2 regions of the Terasakiella magnetica genome follow, and region 1 is predicted to be linked to the other one. Evidence: predicted binding sites of a transcription regulator. Region 1 holds the regulator's gene; the other holds the start of a gene.
The links. Region 1 encodes HrcA, which represses chaperone genes, less so after heat shock. Its sites were predicted from a motif close to GTTAGCACTCNCCNNNGGNGAGTGCTAAC; they were not measured.
Positions count from the first base shown of each region.

Region 1 (3,725 bases):
AGCAGGGAGTTTTCTTCAAACGTTTCACCGGTTTCATCAGGTTCAGGCAGGTTTAAATCGCCCGCTGAAATAACTTCCATACCAAAAGGGGCAAGAAGGTCCTGAATTTCACGTACCTTGCCCGCATTATGGCTGGCAATAACGAGTTTTCCGGCTTCGAGTTTGCGCATGATTTTACTCCAGACCTAAGGCTTCACGCTGTTTAATAGCTAACTCCCCAATGCCTTTTTGGGCAAGGCTAAGAAGTTGCATGAATTCATCTTGGGAAAAGGGATCTTCTTCGGCTGTACCTTGAATTTCCACAATGCCATTGCTGCCTGTGAGCACAAAGTTGGCATCAGCCTGAGCGTTACTGTCTTCATCATAATCCAGATCAAGAACAGGCGTGCCTTCAAAAATACCACAAGAAACCGCAGCCACTTCACAAGTGAGCGGAATGGTTTCCAACTTGCCTTCTTCCCTCATTTTTTGAAAAGCCGCATACATGGCGACATAGGCCCCCGTAATGGAGGCTGTGCGTGTCCCGCCATCAGCCTGGATCACATCACAATCCACACGGACTTGAATTTCGCCCATGGCTTTAAGGTCACAGACCGCGCGCAAGGAGCGACCGATCAGGCGTTGAATTTCTTGTGTGCGACCCGATTGTTTTCCGCTTGAGGCTTCACGACGCATGCGACCGTGGGTGGAGCGTGGCAACATGCCATATTCTGCTGTCACCCAGCCCTCACCGGAGCCACGCATCCAACCGGGGACTTTTTCTTCCACGGTGGCGGTGCATAAAACATGGGTGTCACCAAATTTAATCAGGCAGGAACCTTCTGCATATTTGGAGAAACCCATTTCAAAGCTGATGTCGCGCAGTTGGTCGGCAGCGCGGCCGCTTGGACGTGTCATAGGTCGATCAGATCGTCTTCGATGATGGAGATATTGAGATCATAAGACACTTCGCCTTCGTCTTCGTCACGGTGCAGCACGCCAATGAATTCGTCCAGAACATAGACTTCAATCGGGTGTTCCGGCTTCTTTGGCGGTTGGATGCGGATTTTGTCGTTACCAAATGTTTTGCGCAGGTGCGCGGTGACTTTTTGGATTTCGTCCATCGTGATCATTTTTTCGTATTCCCATACAGCGTGAATTTGTTAACTCGGGTGTACCATAGGGTTTTGGTCAAGGACAATAGTTAACACGCAAGAAGATTGAGGAAGCCATGGTAAAGATAAAGAAGCAAGGCTGAAAATGTGCTATTGTGGTCTGGTAATTAAATGGGTGTCTGCTTTATGAGACTTTTGTTTTTGGCTGTTTTTATGGGGCTTATGGGGTTGGCAAGGCCCGCTCAGGCCCATGAATGCAACAAAGTCATTGCAACGGCCCATCCTGAATATCCGCCCTATCACTGGAAGGCTAATGGCAAAATCATTGGGGCCAGTGTTGCGCTGACTAAAAAGATATTTGATGAACTTGGTATAGAGTTTGAGGCCCGTTATGAGGGGCCGTGGAAACGGGTGTTGAGTTCTGCCAAAGCGGGCCGATTTGATATGGTGCTTGCCTTAAAGAAAACCCAAGAGCGTGCGCTGTTTTTAGAATTTACCACAAAACCGATTGCGCCTAACCCATTTGCGGTTTTTATGAAGGCGAATTCAGCCTTTGAATATGATGAATGGGCCGATCTCATCAATAAAAAAGGCGGTAAAAATGCCGGGGACCGTTATGGGGGCTCTTTTGATTCATTTGCGCAGAAATTTTTGACACTTGAAGATGGTTTTTCCACAGAAAGTAATTTGAAAAAACTTTTAAGCGGTCGCACGGAATATTTCATTCATGGGCGTTATGTGGGGTTGGCGCATTTTTCAACACTTAAAAATGGTGATCAGGTAAAGCCCCTTGAGGTCAATATCAATGACGGCGTGATCCATAGTGGGTTTACCAAAGGCTCTCCCTGTAAGGTTTTTCTGCCCTATGTGTCGCGTCGTTATGGGGAAATGTTGCAAAGTGGTGAAGCTCAACGGACCTTGTTGGAATATGTTGATCGTTGGGCAGAATTTGCAAAGTCTGAGCAGAAGAATTGACGCATCAGGGTATCCGCACTAAATTTCTTTCATGTTAAGTAATTTAAACGATAGATCGCGTGATATTTTTAGGCGCATTGTGGATGCTTATATGGCAACGGGTGAGCCTGTGGGCTCACGCACGGTTTCCAAATTGCTGGAAAATTCCTTATCGCCAGCCTCCATTCGCAATGTGATGGCTGATCTTGAAGATATGGGGTTGCTCCATTCCCCCCATGCCTCTGCCGGGCGGATGCCAACGGAAGCGGGGTTGCGCCTGTTTATCGACGGGGTGATGGAAATTGGTGATTTACCGGAAATGGAACGGCGCACCATTGATGCAGAATGTGCAGCAAAAGGTCGCCAGTTTGATGATGTGATGAATGAGGCCTCAGGCATGATTTCGGGCCTGTCCGGTTGTGCCTCACTCGTGTTTGCGCCAAAAGCGGATTCGCCGCTGAAACATATTGAATTTGTCAATTTATCACCGGGGCGCACCTTGGTGATTATGGTGATGGAAAATGGCGTGGTGGAAAACCGCGTGATTGAAACCCCACCTGATATCCCACCCAGTGCCTTGGTGCAGGCCAGTAATTATCTGGGGGCCAAGCTGGTTGGGCAAACCGTTTCAGGCGGGGTTGATGAAATAAACAAGGAATTGCAAAGCCATAAGGCGCAACTTGATGAGCTGACAACCCGCGTTGTGGAAACCGGATTGGCCCAATGGGCAGGTGGTTCAGCTGATTCAGGCTCGCTTATTGTGCGTGGACAGGCCCATTTATTGGATGATATATCCGCCGTTGGCGACCTAGAACGCATCCGCTCGTTATTTGAGGCTTTGGAAACGAAAGAAACCCTGCTAAAGCTTCTGCGCCTTGCGGATCATGCAGAAGGCGTACAAATATTTATTGGGTCGGACAATCCGTTGTTTAACGTGTCCGGCTGCTCTATGGTGGTGGCCCCGTTTCATGACGGTCATCAAAAAATTGTCGGCGCCATTGGTGTGATCGGTCCAACCCGTATCAACTATGCGCGCATCATTCCGATGGTTGATTATACCTCTAAGGTTATCGGCCGTTTAATTGGTTAACTAGGTTAAAGAGAAGACAAAATGTCAGGCGAAAATACACAAGCAACACCTGAAAATAACGAAGAAGTCATTGAAGAAACAGCAGCTCCACAGCAGGCAGAAGCCCCGGTTGAAGAGACACTGGAAGCAGATGTTCAAGGGTTTGCTGAAGAGGGAAAAGCCGGTGATCGTGTTGCCCAGCTGGAAGCCGAACTGGCAGAAATGAAAAGCAAATGGATGCGTGCGGTTGCTGATGAGCAAAATGTGCGCCGCCGTGGGGAGCGTGAAAAACAAGACGCGCTTAAATACGGCGTGACCAACTTTGCGCGTGAAATGGTTTCTGTGGCTGATAACCTGAGCCGCGCAATGGACAGCACACCAGAAGACATGAAAGACACCGATGTGATCAAAGGTGTTGAAATGACCGAGCGTGAGCTGCAAAACGCTTTTAACAAAGCCGGTATCAAGCGCATTGAGGCGGCAGGCCAGCCCTTTGACCATAACTTGCACCAAGCCATGTTTGAAATTCAAGACCCAAGCCAGCCTTCAGGCCTTGTTGGTCAGGTGATGCAGGATGGTTATGTGATCCATGACCGTTTGTTGCGTCC
Region 1 is NZ_FLYE01000005.1:23,673-27,397, reverse strand. It holds gene rdgB (RdgB/HAM1 family non-canonical purine NTP pyrophosphatase) at 1-170, opposite strand, end outside; gene rph (ribonuclease PH) at 175-897, opposite strand; gene MTBPR1_RS05335 (DUF3126 family protein) at 894-1,112, opposite strand; gene MTBPR1_RS05330 (substrate-binding periplasmic protein) at 1,281-2,069, shown strand; gene hrcA (heat-inducible transcriptional repressor HrcA) at 2,101-3,138, shown strand; gene grpE (nucleotide exchange factor GrpE) at 3,160-3,725, shown strand, end outside.

Region 2 (3,725 bases), on a different contig from region 1:
CCTCAGGCTTATCAGCAACCATAGCTTCAGTTGTGATCAACAAGCCAGCCACAGAAGCCGCATCTTGCAGAGCTGTACGAACAACTTTAACCGGATCGATAACACCAGCTGCAACAAGGTCAGTATACTCACCTGTTTGTGCGTTAAAGCCAGTTTTTGGATCAGTGCCTTCAAGCAGCTTACCAGAAACAACCGCACCATCGTGACCAGCGTTTTCAGCGATCTGACGGATTGGCGATTGAAGCGCACGACGGATGATGTCTACACCAACTTTTTGGTCAGCATTGTCGCCTTCAACACCTTCAAGGGCGCGAACAGCATACAATAGAGCTGTACCACCACCAGAGATGATGCCTTCTTCAACAGCAGCGCGTGTTGCGTGCAGCGCATCGTCAACGCGGTCTTTGCGTTCTTTAACTTCGATTTCTGTTGCACCACCAACTTGGATAACAGCAACACCGCCAGCCAATTTAGCCAGACGCTCTTGCAGTTTTTCACGGTCGTATTCAGAAGTTGTTTCTTCTGTTTGCGCCTTGATTTGGTTGCAACGTTGAACGATATCGTCTTTGTCGCCAGCGCCTTCAACGATTGTTGTTTCTTCTTTAGTGATCACAACAGACTTGGCCGTACCAAGCATTTCAAGTGTCACTTCTTCCAGCTTGATGCCAAGCTCTTCAGAAACCAACTGACCGTTTGTCAAAATAGCGATGTCTTGCAACATTGCTTTGCGACGATCACCAAAACCAGGCGCTTTAACTGCAGCAACCTTCAGGCCGCCACGCAGTTTGTTTACAACCAGAGTTGCAAGCGCTTCGCCTTCGATATCTTCAGCGATGATCAACAATGGACGAGAGGCTTGAACAGAACCTTCAAGCAGGTGCAACATTGGCTGAAGTGACGTCAGTTTGCCTTCGTTAACCAAGATGTACGGGTTGTCCAACTCACAGATCATTTTCTCAGAGTTTGTGACGAAGTAAGGAGATGTGTAACCACGGTCAAACTGCATACCTTCAACAACGTCAAGAGTTGTGTCCAGACCTTTAGCTTCTTCAACAGTGATAACGCCTTCGTTACCCACTTTTTCCATAGCTTGTGCAATCAAATCACCAACAGTGTTTTCACCGTTTGCAGAGATTGTACCAACTTGTGCAACTTCTTCGTTTGTCGCAACTGGCTTAGAGCGGCTTTTAACGTCTGCAACAACGGCTGTTACAGCTGTGTCGATACCACGTTTCAGATCCATTGGGTTCATGCCCGCAGCAACCGCTTTTGTACCTTCACGAACGATGGCTTGTGCCAGAACTGTCGCAGTTGTTGTACCATCACCAGCCAGATCAGCTGTTTTAGAGGCAACTTCTTTGATCATCTGTGCGCCCATGTTCTGGAACTTGTCTTCCAGATCGATTTCTTTAGCAACAGAAACACCGTCTTTTGTGACGCGTGGTGCGCCAAAAGACTTATCAAGAATAACGTTACGACCTTTTGGACCGAGTGTTACTTTTACAGCGTTGGCAAGAATGTCAACGCCTTCGAGCATTTTAGCACGAGCTTCTGTGCCGAATTTAATTTCTTTAGACATGTAGCTAGACCCTTATTTTAAGCAGTCAATTAATAAGTAGAATGATGGATGGAGAGAATTACTTCTCGATCACACCCATGATGTCTGTTTCTTTCATGATCAACAGGTCTTCACCGTCAACCTTGATTTCTGTACCAGACCATTTACCAAAGAGGATTTGATCGCCCGCTTTAACGTCAAGCGCAACGAACTCACCGTTGTCAGCGCGTACGCCAGAACCAACAGCAACAACTTCACCTTCAGATGGTTTTTCTTGTGCAGCTTCTGGAAGGATGATCCCGCCAGCAGTTTTCGTTTCTTGCTCCAGACGTTTTACGAGAACGCGGTCGTGCAAAGGACGAAATTTCATAGTATTTAACTCCGTGATATTCACCAAAGTGGATGACCCAAACGAGTCAGATTAGCACTCGTTAGGTTCGAGTGCTAACAGAGTTAATTTCACAGGCTCAAACTGTCAAGCGGTGAATCACGTTTTTTTCAGGAAAACTGCATGGTGCAGCGCAGCAATCGCCTGTTATTTTGCTTTGCCACGCCGGTTTAGCAACTCATGCGCACCATTAAGCTTTTCCACATCAAAAATAATGAAGTTATTGTTGCGAAAATTCTGCACATACTCCACTGCCACATGATCAGGCGCTGCCTGTTTCCACAGGGTAATCACCTTGCTTTTAGGGTGAGCAGCCAGCCATTCATTTAGGTTATGCCCGCGTGTTGTTGATAGTTCGGCAATGGGTTTTTCAAGACGCCCCAGAAACTGAAACGTACCATGATATTTCGCCATGAAGGCCACGTCATAGCCCTCATCCTGCATGTCTTTAATCTTAAGCGACATGTCTTTAAGGTCAAAAGCTGCCCCCAAATAGGGCGCCATCACCAGATGAATGGCAACCACCAAAGCGGTCATCATGGATGTTAAGCTTAAAATCGCCCCGCATTGGGTTTTCAGCTTTTGGGTCACAACATAAAGCCCACAAAGGATCGGCAGAGCCATCCAGTAAGTCGGCAGTTCAAGCGCCCAAGTGGGGAATTTCTTGATCCCCAGATAAGGTGCAACCAAAACAGCCAAGCCAAGGATAATAACAAAGCCTGCCGGAACGATACGCCCCACGCGGCTGACTTTGGTATCCTCTTTCACCAAAAGACGTGCCAGCATAAAGGCAAAGGCAGGGAAGATCGGCAAAAGGTAATGCAACTGCTTGCCACTGATAAGCGAGAAAGCAAAAAAGATCGGCACAAACCACAAGATACAAAAACGCACTTGGGCTTGCCCAAGCAGGTTTTTACCGCCCTGCCAGGCCGCTTTCCAAAGAATGGGCCAAATAACCCAAGGTAACAATAAGGGACCAATAACAGCGAGGTACCACCACCAAGGCCGCGCATGGGCAAAGGACTTCACCACCCGTCCCGCCGTTTGGCCCCAGAAAATAGCATCACGATATTCTTCCCCACCCAGAATCCCCGCAGGAACAGCCCATGCCAGTGCGATCACCGCGCCACCAAGGACTGAGAGAAGAATATTGCGATACCATTTTTTGCGATTTTCAATGCGCCGCTCCACATCCCACAAGGGCAAGAGCAAGGCAATGGGCAGGATTTGCAGCAAAATCACCGGACCTTTTGCCAAAACCCCAACGCCGATTGCCAATGTTAAAAACCACCAGCCTTTTTGATCACCATCGCGCCATACCATTAAAAGGCCAAGTAAGCCCCAAAGGGTGCAAGCGGCAACCAACATATCAAACATGGTTACGGTGGTGAAAATCGTCCAAAAAACCGCGCCGAGCAAAATGATCGGAGAAAGGTCCGCAATGAGTTTTTCTTCAGGCCAGAGTTTTTGCGCCATAGCACGTGTGAGAAACAGACAAGCCAAAGCAAAGAGCGGGGCGACCATTGGCGGCCACCAGTCATTCACCCCAAAGACGGCCCAACCCAAATTCATAATCCAGAATAAAAGCGGCGGCTTATGGCTATAGGTCTCGCCATTCAGGTGAGGCACAATAAAATCACCACGCAACCACATCTCCCACGCCACAGCCAAATAGCGTGTTTCATCCACAGGCAAGGCCGGGCGTGTTAAAACAGCTGTTGCAACCAGCACAAGCCAGAGCAATGTAAAGGTGATAGGAGACCAGTGTTTTTGCAGCAT
Region 2 is NZ_FLYE01000034.1:145,938-149,662, forward strand. It holds gene groL (chaperonin GroEL) at 1-1,579, opposite strand, end outside; gene groES (co-chaperone GroES) at 1,638-1,928, opposite strand; gene MTBPR1_RS11565 (ArnT family glycosyltransferase) at 2,094-3,725, opposite strand.
Region 2: groES (co-chaperone GroES) is a predicted target of HrcA. The motif match lies at 1,979-2,007, and genes of this name have one in related genera.